3 regions of the Kribbella sp. CA-293567 genome follow, and region 3 is predicted to be linked to each of the others. Evidence: riboswitches for the same ligand, from Rfam matches in the RefSeq annotation. Region 3 holds a riboswitch; each other region holds the start of a gene.
The links. Region 3 has a riboswitch for glycine ahead of gcvP (aminomethyl-transferring glycine dehydrogenase). Riboswitches for the same ligand answer to the same signal wherever they lie in the genome.
Positions count from the first base shown of each region.

Region 1 (5,117 bases), 2.7 Mb from region 3:
TACCCCTGGCAGGACTTCCAGCGCGTCACCCGCGCTGTCGACGAAGGCCCACTGATCGCCGTTGCGGGCAGGGCGAACGTCCGCGAGCACCAGTGGCCAGCGCTCGTTCCAAGGATCGGCTGCCAGCGATTCGACGTACGAGGCGAGGGCCTGTTTGGCGTTGAGGCCGCCTGGGCGCGGGGCAGGGAGACGGTGCGCCGTCTGGGTCAGGAGGGCCCGCATCGGCAGGGCACCCGGGTAGTAGGAGAGCACGGCCGGCACCAGCTCTCCGGGACGGGCCGGGAGCGGGTCAAGTTGGCGGCCGCCGGCAGCGAAGTTGAGGATCAGGGCCAGGCGTCCGGTGCTGGAGCCGCGGAGCCAGAGGCGTCGTACGGTCAGGTGGTCGTCGGGCTCGATCACCCGGCCGAGCACCAGCCAGTCGTCCTCGACCTTCTCTCCCTCGGCCAGCACACGGGCGGTCTCGACGGTCCAGCCGATTCGCGACTGCACAGTGTCGGCCAGCCTCGGTGGGATTTCACCGAGCCGAGCGTGGGCCGAGACGATGAGGTGGATCAGGGAGAGCTCTTCGAGCAGCTCGCCGGGCCAGCCGTGACCGCGGCCGACGACGGCGGCGGCCCGGCGTACGGCGCCTGCTACGCCGGGAGCCTGGGCGTCGACCATCCGCGCGGCCAGACGACTCAGCTCGCCGTAACCGCGCTGCTCGAAACCGCCGAGGCCGCGGCGTACCTGGTCGTCGAGCCAGCTCTGCAACTCGGCCATGCCTGCCGACACCCGGTCAGCTCGGCGCGTCACCCGCTGCTGAGCCGCCAGCGGATCGGCCACCTCGCCGGGCTTCCGCTCTGCCTTCTCAGCCGACTTCTCGGCCCGGGACGCCCGATCCTCCAGCCAGCTGGAGGCCCACTCGGCCTCGGCCCTTTCCGGTACCTGGCCGACGGCGGCGAGCAGCATCAGCGCGAGTGCGTGCTTGCAGGGGAACTTCCTGCTCGGGCACGAACACCTGAACGCCGGGCCGCTCCGGTCGACGACGGTCTGGTACGGCTTCTTGCCGCTCCCCTGGCACAGGCCCCACAGCGCACGCTCGGAGCTGCCGATCTCCGACCACCGCTGCGGCCGGGCCAGCCCTTGGGCAGCCTTGGCCGACGCGGCATCGGGCGCCATCGCCAGCACCTGCTCCACGTCCCAGCCCGCCACCGCACCCCCCACCGCTCAGCCCGTTACCCCGCAGATCCTGCCACCCGCCGCCGACACACCACCTCACCTGCCCCGACTTCGGACAGAGCGACAGGAAGTAGTGCGCGGCAACTAGTGCACCTGAGCGGAGGTGGCGGCGATGTGGACAGCGTCTGGCGGTGCACTACCTGTCCGTAGGTACACCGCCCGGCGCGACCTCGGTGCTCAGCCCAGCGAGGCGTAGAGCGGATGGGCGGCAGCCAGTGCGCTGACCGCTTGCCCCAGTACGGCGGCGCGGCGGTCGTCGAAGCCGGGGAGCAGCGCCCGGGCGATGATCTCGGCGACCTCCTCGAAGGCCGGCTCACCGAAGCCACGGCTGGCCAGGGCCGGTGTCCCGATCCGCAGGCCCGAGGTGACCATCGGCGGCCGAGGGTCGAACGGCACCGCGTTGCGGTTCACCGTGATGCCGATCTGGTGCAGCCGGTCCTCTGCCTGCCGGCCGTCGAGTTCCGAGTCGCGCAGGTCGGCCAGGACGAGGTGCACGTCGGTGCCGCCGGAGACGACCGCGACGCCGGCCTGCTCGAGATCGTCGGCCAGCAGGCGATCGGCGAGGATCCTGGCGCCCGCCAGCGAGCGCTTCTGCCGCTCGCGGAACTCCGGGCTCGCCGCCAGCTTGAAGCCGACCGCCTTGGCGGCGATGACATGCTCCAGCGGCCCGCCCTGCTGGCCGGGGAAGACCGAGCTGTTGACCTTCTTGGCCAGGTCGGCGTCGTTGGTCAGGATCACCCCACCGCGCGGACCGCCGAGCGTCTTGTGGGTGGTGGTCGTGGTGACGTGCGCGTAGGGCACCGGGTTCGGGTGTTCACCAGCCGCGACGAGTCCGGCGAAGTGCGCCATGTCGACCATCAGGTACGCCGAGACGGAGTCCGCGATCCGGCGGAACTCCGCGAAGTCCAGCACCCGCGGATACGCCGACCAGCCCGCCACGATCAGGGCCGGCTGGTGCTCCTTCGCGAGCCGCTCGACCTCGTCCATGTCGACCCGATGGTCGTCGGCGCGCACGTGGTAGGGCACCACGTCGTACAGGCGGCCGGAGAAGTTGAGCCGCATGCCGTGGGTGAGGTGGCCGCCATGGGCGAGGTCGAGGCCCATGATCGTCTGCCCGGGCTGGAGCAGCGCGCTCATCACCGCGGCGTTGGCGGAGGCACCGGAGTGCGGCTGGACATTGGCGAAACCGGCGCCGAACAACTCCTTCACCCGGTCCTGGGCGAGGCGTTCGATCACGTCGATGTGCTCGCAGCCGCCGTAGTACCGGCGGCCGGGGTAGCCCTCGGCGTACTTGTTGGTGGCCACCGAGCCCTGGGCCTGGATCACCGCGAGCGGCGCGAAGTTCTCCGAGGCGATCATCTCCAGCGTGCTCTGCTGGCGGCCGAGCTCGGCCGCCAGCGCGGCGGCGATCTCGGGGTCGAACTCGGTGAGTGGCGTCTCCAGCACGATCACTCACCCCGCTCGATCAGCTCGGTGTACGCCGCGGCGTCGAGCAGCCCGGCGGGTTCTTCGGTCAGCCGGAGCTTGACCAGCCAGCCGGCGCCGAACGGGTCGCTGTTCAGCAGTCCCGGTTCGGCCACCGCGGCCTCGTTGACCTCGGCAACCTCTCCACCGGCCGGGGCGTGCAGGTCGCCGACCGACTTGGTGGACTCGATCTCACCGAAGGCGGCGCCCGCGGTGAGCGCGGTACCGACCGGTGGGAGGTCGAGGAAGATGATGTCGCCGAGCGCGTCGGCGGCGAACGCGGTGACGCCGATCAGCACGAGTCCGCCGGCATCGGGGCACAGCCATTCGTGGCCCGCGGTGTAGCGGTACCGGTCGTCGCCGGGCAGCGCGCCGGCAGGACTTTGGGGCATGAGGAGGCTCTTTTCCCCCGGCCGTGGCCGGGATGGTGGGCCTCCCCGCTCTGTCATCGGTACCTGAGAGCTTCACCGCCGGTCGGGCGGTTTGCACCGTGGGTGCGGGATCGACTCGATCCCGGCTTTCCAGAGTCGCCTCTTCCGAGCGGTATCGGGGCCTGAGAGATTCTGGGGAGAGTTGCTCCTCCGGCGTCCCCTCACCTGATGCGGCGGGGACTCTCCCGCCCGGTGTCGACGGCGCGGTCTTGAGTTGTCGGAGCTGACAGTAGGCGATGCCCGACCGCTTGTCGAGATGCTCCTCAGCCGCGGAGCACGGCTGGTGCATGGCGCTTCGCGGGCTGGGTACAGAGGGATTGGTAAGCGACAACCGAGCAATTGTTCGATGGGTAGGAGCGTCTGATGAGCACCAACGACGAGGTACAGCCGGTCCCCGACAAGGATCCGGCGGACTGGTCCACCGGGGACGAGCCGATGACCGGGCCGCAGGCGTCGTACCTGAGCACTCTCGCGCAGGAGGCCGGCGAGGAACTGCCGGCCGGCGAGTTGACGAAGGCCGAGGCGTCGCAGCTGATCGAGGAGCTGCAGGTGCGCACCGGCCGAGGTCAGAGCTGAGCCGGTCCGGATCGGGGACTCACTGCCGACAGCTTAGGCCAGGAGGCTCCGGATCGTCTCGGTGATCTCCGCCGGAGCTTCTTCGGCCATGAAGTGGCCGGCGGTGGTGGTGGAGTGGCGCAGGTCCGGCGCCCAGGCGGACCAGAGGGCGGCGGCGTCGAAGCCGAGGGCGCTGCCCCAGTCCTGCTGGACCACGGCGACCGGCATCCGCAGCTTGTTGCCGGCGGCAAGGTCTTCGCGATCGTGCTCGACATCGATTCCCGCGCTCGCGCGGTAGTCGGCAACGATCGAGACCACAGCCTCGCGGGAAGCCGTCAGGTAGGCAGCCCGGATCTCCGCCGGGATCGCGGCCGGGTCTTTGATCCACAGGTCGAGGAAGTAGCTGAAGAAGGCGTCCGGCGCGGCCGCGATCAGCTCCTCGGGCAAGCCGGGCGGCTGGGCCATCAGGTAGAGGTGGAAGGCGACAGCGGCGTTGACGCCGTGCATCGCGTCCCACATGTCCAGGGTCGGCAGCACGTCGAGGCAGACCAGCTGGGTGATCTTGTCCGGGTGGTCGAGCCCGGCGCGGAAGGCCACCAGAGCACCCCGATCGTGTCCGACCAGCGCGAACTCCGGGTGCCCGAGGGCGGCGGCCAGGGCCACGATGTCGGCGGCCATCGTGCGTTTCGAGTACGCCGTACCGTCGGTCTCCGCCGGCTTGTCGCTGGCGCCGTAGCCGCGCAGGTCGGGGCAGATCACCGTGTGGTCGGTCGCCAGCTCGGCGGCGACGTGCCGCCAGATCAAGTGGGTCTGCGGGAAGCCGTGCAGCAGCACGATCGGGGTGCCGGTGCCGCCGATCGCGGCGTTCAGCGAGACCCCGTCGGCGACCTGCACGTGCTGATAGGTGAAACCAGGAATCTTCATGGAAAGAGCCTGCCGCGCGCCGATGAGCATCCGATGAGCAGAGCTATACGGTGAGCTGGTGCAGGTGGCTTTCGGGGTGCTCGGACCGGTGACGGCCTGGCGCGACGGCGCCGAGCTGGCACTGAGGGGACCTCGGCATCGCGCCGTCCTGGCTCGCCTGATCATCGCCCGCGGCCGGATCGTGCCGGTCAACTCGCTCGTCGACGACCTGTGGACGGTCCCGCCCGACGGCGCCACCAGCTCCGTCCGCACCTTCGTGGCGGCACTTCGGCGCGCGCTGGAGCCTGACCGGCCGCCGCGCACGCCGCCCGCGCTGCTGATCACCGAGGGTCCGGGCTATGCCCTGAAAGCAACTGACGTCGACGCTTGGCGCTTCGAGCAGTCGCTGGAGGAGAGCGCCACGCGCCCGCCGCAAGACGCATTGGCCATGCTCGAAGCGGCAGTCGCCCAGTGGCGAGGTCCGGCCTATGCAGAGTTCGCCGACGCGGTTTGGGCTCATGCAGAGCGCTCCCGGCTGGCGGAGCT
Region 1 is NZ_CP114065.1:7,140,284-7,145,400, forward strand. Features, by position in the region: gene OX958_RS33120 (SWIM zinc finger family protein) at 1-1,191, opposite strand, end outside; gene glyA (serine hydroxymethyltransferase) at 1,396-2,664, opposite strand; gene gcvH (glycine cleavage system protein GcvH) at 2,667-3,074, opposite strand; glycine riboswitch at 3,214-3,311, opposite strand; gene OX958_RS33135 (DUF3072 domain-containing protein) at 3,477-3,689, shown strand; gene OX958_RS33140 (alpha/beta fold hydrolase) at 3,723-4,592, opposite strand; gene OX958_RS33145 (AfsR/SARP family transcriptional regulator) at 4,651-5,117, shown strand, end outside.
Region 1: linked by a shared signal. The riboswitch ahead of gcvH (glycine cleavage system protein GcvH) and the one ahead of gcvP (aminomethyl-transferring glycine dehydrogenase) in region 3 are both predicted to bind glycine.

Region 2 (5,117 bases), 2.4 Mb from region 3:
TGGATCGGGCCATACAGCGTGCTCTCGATCTACGACTAAGTTTGGTGAAAGCGCTGACAAGCGGCGTTGTGTCGGGTATTAAGCAGCGGAACGCTCCTCACATAGATAGGCCAGTGTCCGCTCTAATTGATGTCCGCGCGAGGCGCGATCGCGTTGTAGCAAGCGACGCACAGTGGCAGGCATCGCTGATGTCGGCTGGTGCCCATGACTGCGCCGAGGGCAACAATGCGCAGCAACCGGCCTGGCTCCGCTGCGGCCGGGCAGGTACCTGGATCGTCGTGGTAAAGCTGGCAGACGCACCGGCACCCACCCGGCTGGTGCTGTTCCCAGCTCAACAGGGCTTCCATCGTCAGGTACAACATCAGGGTTAATCTGTGTGTGCAGGATCCCGGGGGCCTGGGAAGCTTCCACTGCGACGTCTACCAGGGAGCCCTCGTGCACGCACACCAAGCTCGCACCAATGCAATGGTGACCGGATGCAGCCGCAGCAAGTACTCAACGTACGTGCAGGTAGCGTATTCGATCATGGCCAACTACCAGTACTACCCCAGCCCCGTCGAATCGAATCAGACCTCGATCAAGTGCGGGTTCTGATGTGATCTGGGTTCTGAGCCAGACGCAGCCACGCATCGAGGTATGGCCGGTCACCATGCCGGACATGCCCGATGGATACACCCTGAAGGTTCGGGTGATTGTGACGGAACCCACCGAGCCGGATTGGATTCCGCCGGAAGTCCGTGGGTTGTAGAGGTCTGGCTCGAGGACGGGACTCCACTCATCGAGCGGGGCGATTCCGCCGGCTTCGAGGCCGACAGCGTAGAGACCACCGCCGGGTTCGAACCGCTCCCCGCAAACCGAGCGGTTGGCAGGATCTCGGTTCGCAACGACTCCGTCGGGGCATGGAGCATCGCCCCTCCGACGGCCGAAAGCGAAGCCAGCCCCACTCGCAGCTAGCCCCACACCTGGTCCGGGCCGGCGACACTCCTCGATCACCGGCCCGGACTGGTGACATCCAAATTACCGGGTGATCTCCTGGCAGCCGTAGCCATCGAACGGTGCTGACGAGTCAGGTACCGAGCCTGCAGAAACTGCCGGATGATCGCCTCGCCGTGTCAGGCGGCCGACTTTGGTCGCCTGCCCGCCGCTGCAGCGGCGGGCAACCGGTCCGACCATGCCCCCGCCTGCGCGCCACCGGCTCAGCAGTAAGTAGGCCTGGCGCCGCGACAGCCCGAGCTCGCCGGCCGCCTTGTCCACAGCAGTCACGCCAGCGGTGTCGAGCGCGGCCAGGCGGCTGCTGATCACCGCGGCTTGCCGTACGGCGACTCCCATAACTCGTCCGACGCCGTCAGCAAACCGCGCTCAAGCCCCTCATGACCGACAGCATCTCCAGGCTCGCGTAACCGCCGAACTCGCACGCTAGTGCAGACGGCTTCGGTACACCGGCAGTCCCCTGCAAACCAGCCACTTCGGAGCGTGGAATCCGTGCAGGCTACTTCTGACACCGACAGCGACAATCGATCGGCGTCGGTGTTGTAGAACGATTGATCCTCAATACCCGCCTTCTACCTACTCAGGCGGTAAGGGCAGAGCTGCCGTGATCGTGCTTAGATCCGGATCTCCTGGATGTATCAACTCTCGAAGGCGACCTCACAAGAGTCGCACTCCGTCGTGCACCCACATCGAGGCAGTGACCTCGCCTCACTCAGGGCACTCCACGGCGAGAGTGTCGCATGGACCGCAGTAGCCGGCCAGCATCGCAGTCCCGTCCTATAGGAGATTCGCCAGATGTCGGCGCCACGCGCGCGCCGGTCGCCGGTCGCCGAAAGAGTTCTACATCATCTGTTGCTTCCGCCACTGGATCGATCAATAGTCGCGCGCGGCGGAGACGAGGAGCCTTGTCCCAGCGGGCGGCACCTAACGCTCCTGTGCGCAAAAGCTGGCCGCTGGAGCAGTTGGGTGGTTCCGATCGGCGGTCTCGGCCGATTGACCATACTGAGCGCTTCGCCCTAGAGTCGGACGCTCAACTTCATATCGCGCCGCTCGAATCGGGGCGGGAGAGCTCTTGCCCAATATGGCAAGGCGCCGAAGGAGCAACTCTCCCCAGAATCTCTCAGGCCCATTTACCGTCCCGGTGAGGCGAACTCTGGAAAGCCAGGACCACGGTCCTGCACCCAAGGTGCAAGCCGCCCACCGGGCGGTGAAGCTCTCAGGTACCGATGACAGAGCGGGGAGGTCACCCACCGTGGTACCGCATCATGCGGTGCCTGACACAGGGAGCCTCCCACTCATGACGACGTCGCACGACAAGTCCAGGCAAACGCCGCTGTACGCCGAACATCAGCGTCTCAGTGCCTCCTTCACCGACTTTGCCGGCTGGTCCATGCCGGTGCGCTACTCCTCCGACATCGCGGAGCACATCGCTGTCCGTACCGCCGCCGGCCTGTTCGACCTGTCGCACATGGGCGAGATCGAGCTGACCGGTCCGCAGGCTGGGCTCGCGCTCGACCACGCCCTGGTCGGTCACCCGTCGAAGCTCGCGATCGGCCGAGCGCGGTACTCCATGCTTTGCGACCCGGACGGCGGCATCCTCGACGACCTGGTTGTCTACCGGCTCGCCGAGGAAAGGTTCTTGGTCGTCGCCAACGCGGGTAACGTGGACCCCGTACTCGAAGCCCTTGAGCAGCGCGTGACCAGCTATGACGCCCAGCTCCGCGATGCAACTCATGATTGGGCCTTGATCGCTGTGCAAGGTCCTGCGGCGGCGGCCATCGTGTCGGAGTTGACCGACACGGAACTGGCTGAGCTCAAGTACTACGCGATCGCCGAAGCCACTCTCGCCGGGAGCGACGTGCTGCTCGCTCGCACCGGGTACACCGGCGAGGACGGCTTCGAGATCTACGGCCGTCCCGAGCACGCGGAGCATCTCTGGACCGAACTGCTCCGCGTCGGCGAGCCGCACGGGCTGGTGCCGGCCGGACTGGCGTGCCGCGACACCCTGCGACTGGAGGCGGGCATGCCGCTGTACGGCCACGAACTCAGCCGTGACGTGACGCCCTTCGAAGCCGGGCTGGGCCGGGTTGTGGCTTTCGGCAAGGAAATCGCGTTCGTCGGCGATCAGGCACTCGCCGTACGCCGAGACGCCGGCCCTCGACGCCTGCTGGTCGGTCTGGTGTCGTCTGGCCGGCGCTCACCCCGCAGCGGCTACTCAGTACTGGACCCCGGAACCGGCGCGGTTGTCGGCAGCGTGACCAGCGGCGCCCCCTCACCGACACTCGGTCATCCCATCGCGATGGCCTACGTCAACGTCGGTTTCGACCAGCCGGGGACGCAACTGCACGTCGACATCCGCGGCACCCGGGACGACGTCGAGGTCGTCGCTCCCCCCTTCTACCGCCGCGCCCAATGACCACACCAGGAGCTTCCATGTCCGTGCCTGCCCACCTCAAGTACACCGCCGAGCACGAGTGGCTCGACCTCGACGGAGACATCGCCACCATCGGTATCACCGCCTTCGCCGCCGATGCGCTCGGGGACGTCGTGTACGTCGACCTCCCCGCGACCGGCACCATCGTCACCGCGGGCGAGGCTTGCGGTGAGATCGAGTCGACGAAGTCTGTCAGCGACCTGTTCGCCCCGGTGGACGGCGAGGTCGTCGAGACCAACGAGGCGGTCGCGTCCGAACCCGGCGTACTGAACACCGACCCCTTCCAGTCCGGCTGGCTGTTCCGGTTGAAGGTCAGCGACCTGGGAGAACTACTAGACGCCGCGGCGTACGAGTCCCTGATCGGAGGCGAGTGAGATGAACACCCACAACCAGTCGCTGGTTGACTTCGACCCGGAGATCCACGCCGCCATCCGCGCCGAACTCGGACGCCAGCAGAACACGCTCGAACTGATCGCCAGCGAGAACTTTGCCCCCGTCGCGGTGATGGAGGCGCAAGGCTCCGTCCTGACCAACAAGTATGCCGAGGGCTACCCCGGCCGGCGGTACTACGGCGGCTGCGAGCACATCGATGTCGTCGAGCGACTCGCCATCGCCCGGATCAAGCAACTCTTCGGCGCCGGCTTCGCGAACGTTCAGCCGCATTCGGGTGCCCAAGCCAACGCGGCCGCCATGGCCGCACTGCTCGAGCCAGGCGACACGATCCTTGGCCTCGACCTCGCCCATGGCGGACATCTCACTCACGGTATGCGGCTCAATTTCAGCGGCAAGCTGTACGACGTTGTCGCGTACCACGTGCGCGACAGTGACTTCGTCGTCGACATGGCAGAGGTCGAACGCCTCGCTCTCGAGCACCGCCCGAAGCTGATCATCGCCGGCTGGTCGGCGTACTCACTGCACCTGGACTTCGCGGAGTTCCGCCGAATCGCCGACCTCGTCGGCGCCTACCTGATGGTCGACATGGCACACTTCGCCGGACTCGTCGCGGCCGGCCTGCACCCGAACCCGGTCCCCGATGCGGACGTGGTCACCACAACAACCCACAAGACTCTCGGCGGCCCACGCGGTGGCGTCATCCTGACCAACCGCGCGGAACTGGCGAAGAAGTTCAACTCTGCGGTCTTCCCAGGTCAGCAAGGCGGCCCACTGGAACACGTGATCGCCGCCAAGGCAGTGGCCTTCAAGCTGGCCGCGACCGAGGAGTTCCGCGAACGGCAACGCCGAACACTGGAGGGCGCGCACACCCTGGCCACACGTCTGATGGCCGACGACGTTCGCGCCGCGGGAATCTCCGTACTGACCGGGGGTACTCAGGTACATCTGGTCCTGGTCGACCTGCGGAACTCCGAACTCGACGGACAACAGGCCGAGGACCGACTCCACACAGTTGGCCTCACCGTAAACCGCAACGCAGTCCCCTTCGACCCCCGCCCGCCAATGATCTCCTCAGGCCTGCGCATCGGCACCCCAGCCCTCGCCACCCGCGGCTTCGGCCCACCCGAGTTCACCGAGGTCGCCGAAGTCATCGCGATCGCGTTGACACACGAGCCGACCGAGCAGCTCACCGCGGAACTGCGTGTTCAGGTGTCCAACCTGGCAGCGAAGTTCCCGCTGTACCCGGGACTGTGACGTGACCGTCGCAGAGCCAGAAGGACGGAAGCTGCTCAGACTCGAA
Region 2 is NZ_CP114065.1:6,744,692-6,749,808, reverse strand. Features, by position in the region: gene OX958_RS31265 (response regulator transcription factor) at 1-39, shown strand, start outside; gene OX958_RS35440 (DUF6372 family protein) at 123-347, opposite strand; glycine riboswitch at 2,042-2,136, shown strand; glycine riboswitch at 2,138-2,233, shown strand; gene gcvT (glycine cleavage system aminomethyltransferase GcvT) at 2,288-3,406, shown strand; gene gcvH (glycine cleavage system protein GcvH) at 3,424-3,798, shown strand; gene glyA (serine hydroxymethyltransferase) at 3,800-5,071, shown strand; gene lipA (lipoyl synthase) at 5,073-5,117, shown strand, end outside.
Region 2: linked by a shared signal. The riboswitch ahead of gcvT (glycine cleavage system aminomethyltransferase GcvT) and the one ahead of gcvP (aminomethyl-transferring glycine dehydrogenase) in region 3 are both predicted to bind glycine.

Region 3 (5,117 bases):
CTTGATCGCGATCATCGCGTCGCAGAAACGATCCAGTTCGCCGAGATCTTCGGATTCCGTCGGCTCCACCATCAGCGTCCCGGCGACCGGGAAGGACATCGTCGGCGCGTGGAAGCCGTAGTCGACCAGCCGCTTCGCGACGTCGTCGACGGTGATGCCGGTCTCCTTGGTCATCGGCCGCAGATCCAGGATGCACTCGTGCGCGACCAGCCCGTTCTCGCCGGTGTAGAGCACCGGGAAGGCGTTCTCGAGCCGCTTCGCCACGTAGTTCGCGGTCAGTACGGCGGCCTTGGTCGCCGACGTCAGTCCCTCGGCGCCCATCATCCGGATGTAGGCCCACGAGATCGCCAGTACGCCGGCCGAACCGAACGGCGCCGCGCTGATCGGACCGACCCCCGACTCCGGGCCGGCCTGGCCGAGCAGCGGGTGGTTCGGCAGGTACGGCGCCAGGTGCTCGGCAACGGCGACCGGGCCGACCCCCGGGCCTCCGCCGCCGTGCGGGATGCAGAAGGTCTTGTGCAGGTTCAGGTGGCTGACGTCGCCACCGAACTCGCCGGGCTTGGCCAGCCCGAGCAGCGCGTTCAGGTTGGCGCCGTCGACGTACACCTGACCGCCGTGGTCGTGGACGATCTGGCAGACCTCGGTCACGCTCTCCTCGTACACGCCGTGCGTGGACGGGTAGGTGATCATGATCGCGGCCAGCTTCTCCGAGTGCTCGGAGGCCTTGCTCCGCAGGTCTTCCAGGTCGATCGTGCCGTCGTCGTTGCCCTTGACGACGATTACCTTCATACCGGCCATCACCGCGGAGGCCGCGTTGGTACCGTGCGCGCTGGCCGGGATCAGGCAGACGTTGCGGCTTTCGTTGCCCTGGGCCCGGTGATAGCCGCGGATTGCCAGCAGACCGGCCAGCTCGCCCTGTGAACCGGCGTTCGGCTGGATCGAGACCTTCGCGTAGCCGGTCACCTCGGCCAGCCAGCGCTCCAGCTGACCGATCAGCTTCACGTAGCCGGCCGCGTCCTCGATCGGCGCCAGCGGGTGCATGTCGGCGAACTCGGGCCAGGTGACGGCTTCCATCTCGGTGGTCGCGTTCAGCTTCATCGTGCAGGAGCCGAGCGGGATCATGCCGCGGTCGAGCGCGTAGTCGTAGTCCGACAGCTTGCGCAGGTAGCGCAGCATCGCGGTCTCGGACCGGTGCGTGTTGAAGACCGGGTGGGTCAGGTACTCCGAGGTCCGGGTGACCGCCTCGGTCAGGTTGCGACCGGCCAGCGTCGCGTCGTACGTGACACCGAAGGAGCCGCAGACACCGACCAGCGCGGAGGCGTCGGTCTTCTCGTCGCAGGAGATGCCGACGTGGTCCGCGTCGACCTGACGCAGCCAGATGCCGTTTTGACGGGCGTTGTCCACCACGTCCGCCGCGCGGCCCGGGACGCGCGCGAGCACGGTGTCGAAGAACTGGTCGTGCACGACCTCGACGCCACCGGCGCGCAGCGAGGCGGCGAGGCTGTCGGCGTTGCGGTGCACGCGGTCGGCGATCGCCTTCAGCCCCTCGGGACCGTGGTAGACGGCGTACATCGAAGCGACGACGGCGAGCAGCACCTGCGCGGTACAGATGTTGGACGTCGCCTTCTCGCGACGGATGTGCTGCTCACGGGTCTGCAGCGCCAGCCGGTACGCCGGTGCGCCGTCCGCGTCGACCGAGACGCCCACCAGGCGGCCGGGCAGCGAGCGCTCCAGGCCGGCGCGGACCGACATGAAGCCCGCGTGCGGACCGCCGTAGAAGAGCGGGACGCCGAAGCGCTGCGAGGAGCCGATCACGATGTCGGCGCCGGCCTCGCCGGGCGCCTCGAGCAGCGTCAGGGCGAGCAGGTCGGAGGCGACCGCGACGAGAGTCTCGCGCTCGTGCGCCGCGGCGATCAGCGGCTTGAGGTCACGGACGGCGCCACCGGAGCCGGGGTACTGGACCAGGACGCCGAAGAAGTCTCCGTCCGGCAGACCGGCGGTGGTGTCGGCGACCACGACCTCGATGCCGAGCGCCTCCGCGCGGGTCTCGACGACGGCGATCGTCTGGGCGAAGGTGTCGGCGTCGATCAGGAAGCGGTTGCTCTTGCTCTTGCGGTTCGAGCGCAGTGCCAGCGTCATCGCCTCGGCCGCGGCCGTGCCCTCGTCGAGCAGCGACGCGTTCGCGGTCGGCAGCCCGGTCAGGTCGGAGACGACGGTCTGGAAGTTCAGCAGCGCTTCGAGCCGGCCCTGGGAGATCTCCGGCTGGTACGGCGTGTAGGCGGTGTACCAGGCCGGGTTCTCGACCAGGCGGCGGACGATCACCGACGGGGTGAACGTGCCGTAGTAGCCCTGACCGATCATCGAGGTGGCGACGTTGTTGCGGGCGGCGAGCTGCCGCAGCTCGGTCAGCGCGTCGACCTCGGAGGCCGGCTCGGGCAGCCGGAGCGGCTCGGCCGACCGGATCGACGCGGGCACGGCGGCGTCCACCAGCGCGTCGACGTCGGCGTACCCGAGGGTCTCGACCATCCGGGCGATCTCGTCCGGGCGGGGCCCGATGTGGCGATCGGCGAACACGGCCGACACCTGGGGGGTGTGATCAGTCATTGAAGAGGCTCCGTTGCTGACTATTGCCGGTGGCCTCCCCCTCTGTCACGCACGCACGCTTCAGAGTCGCCTAAGGCACTCGGTCCATGGGCCTGAGAGGTTCCGGGGAGGAATTGCCCCTTCGGCGCCCGACCAAACAGCGGGACGAGACTCTCCCGAGTGCTGTGTGCGGCTGGGAAAAGACTACCTCAGCCGGTCATCCTGGCCCGGCGGCGGGCAGCGAGCTCGTCGTTGGCATGTGAGCCGGACTCGTCGTCGTGGCCGTCGAGACGCTCGGTCGGCAGCTCGGACAGCGATCCCTCGACCTCGCGCCAGACGCCGCCGAGGGCGATCCCGAAGACGCCCTGGCCGCCGGCCAGCAGATCGATCACCTCGTCCGGCGAGGTGCACATGTAGACCGAGGCGCCGTCGCTCATCAGCGTGATCTGGGTCAGGTCATCGATTCCACGTTGGCTGAGGTGGGCGATGGCGCTGCGGATCTGCTGCAGCGAGATGCCCGCGTCGAGCAGCCGCTTGATCACTTTCAGCAACAGCACGTCGCGGAAGCCGTACAGCCGCTGGGTGCCGGAGCCGGTGGCCGGGCGCACGGACGGCGAGACCAGTCCGGTGCGGGCCCAGTAGTCGAGCTGACGGTAGGTGATGCCGGCCGCGGCGCACGCGGTCGGGCCGCGGAAACCGACGTCGTCGGGCATCGGCGACAGGTCGTCGTCGAAGAGCAGACCCTGAACGCCGGCGCTGGCGGCCGCCTCGGCGTGTGCTTCGGACGTCGACTGCGCCGTCAGATCAGTGTCGCCGGTGCGTGTCACGCCTGAGCCTCCCTGGGTACCGACTGGAACGGATCACATCCGTGGAGTTACAAGGCCCCACGACTCCTTCAAGGTAAGCCGCCGCTCAGGCCGGGTCAACGACTGCCGCCCCGAGCACGATGCGTGTCGCGGTTCCGTGACGAATCGTTACCTGTCCGCCCTTGTACCAGCACCGCCCAAACCGGTCGTCCGGGCCGCCGGTCAGCTTTTGTCGAAATCCTCGGGGGTGACCTGGTCGAGGAACTCGCGGAAGCGCTCGACCTCTTCCTCCTCGACCACCTCGTCGTCCTCGTTCTCGCTGTCGGGGACCGGGATGCCGGCCTCGGCCAGGATCTCCTCGGTGCAGAACACCGGCGTACCGGTGCGCAGGGCCAGCGCGATCGAGTCCGACGGGCGGGCGGAGATCTCGGTCTTGTCGTCGAAGACCAGGATCGCCTCGAAGACACCGTCGGTCAGGTTCACGATCCGGACCTGGCTGAGGGTGTGGCCGAGCACCCGGATGGTCTCCGCGAACAGGTCGTGGGTCAGTGGACGAGGTGGTTCCATCCCCTGCTGGGCGAACGCGATCGCGCTCGCCTCGGCCGCACCGATCCAGATCGGCAGGTACCGCTCGCCGCCGACCTCCCGGAGCAGCACGATCGGCTGACTCGAGGGCATCTCAACCCGGACTCCGACCACGTCGACTTCGCGCACGGCTTCAGCCTACTCTGCGGGCCGGACCGGGGCTGCCCCGGCGGGGTCGCCCCCGCCCGGCGACGGCCCCTTGGTTACGCGGCGGCGGACCGGAGTACCGGTCAGCGACCGAGCCGGGAGCGAACCAGTGCCGCATGCAACCGGACCGCCAGCGCGGCCAGCTCCAGCGTCTTGTCGTCCCGCCGCGGCTGCACGACCTGCTCGATCAGCCCGACCTCGCGATCGGCGGCCGCCCGGAACGGCCGCAGGTGCCGCGGCTCGATCCCGTACTGCGCGAACTCCGCCGCCGCCTTGGCGATCAGGATCGCGTCGCCGTCGTAGTGCTTGCCGCGGGCCACGACCAGGTTGTGGCTCTCCAGTTGCTCGAGCAGCTCCGGCGCGATCCCGGCCGCCTCGCACAGCTCGCCCCGGGTCAGCTTCAGCTCGGTCCCGTACGTCGAGAAGTCCTCGGCGTCCGGCAGACCGGCCGGCTGGGGCAACCGGTCGGGCGCGGCGGGACGGCCACCCGGCGCGGGCGGACGCAACCCGCGGTCCATCGCGCCGAGATGGTCCTTGATCACCTTGAGCGGCAGGTACTGGTCCCGCTGGGCGGTCAGGACGTAGCGGAGCCGCTCGATGTCGCCGGCACTGAACTTCCGGTACCCCGACGCGGTCCTGGCCGGCGTCACCAGCCCCTCCGCCTCGAGGAAGCGGATCTTGGAGATGGTGACGTCGGCGAACTCGGCCTGCAGGAGCTGCAGCACCTCACCGATGCTGCTGCCCCCAACCGGAGTCGCTTCGTCCCCCGCCGCGGCACCCCGGTCGGGGTCTCCGACCGCTGGGTCAGGCCTGACCACTGGCGTAGTAGACCAGTCGGTACTTGCCGATCTGGACCTCGTCGCCGTTCGACAGCTGCAGCTCGTCGATCCGGTCACGGTTGACGTACGTACCGTTCAGGCTGCCGACGTCGCGGACCTTGACGCCCTGCGGGTCGCGGCGGAACTCCGCGTGCCGGCGGGAGACGGTGACGTCGTC
Region 3 is NZ_CP114065.1:4,393,475-4,398,591, forward strand. Features, by position in the region: gene gcvP (aminomethyl-transferring glycine dehydrogenase) at 1-2,604, opposite strand, end outside; glycine riboswitch at 2,675-2,772, opposite strand; gene OX958_RS20130 (MerR family transcriptional regulator) at 2,793-3,410, opposite strand; gene OX958_RS20135 (bifunctional nuclease family protein) at 3,612-4,103, opposite strand; gene ftsR (transcriptional regulator FtsR) at 4,205-4,846, opposite strand; gene OX958_RS20145 (FHA domain-containing protein) at 4,926-5,117, opposite strand, start outside.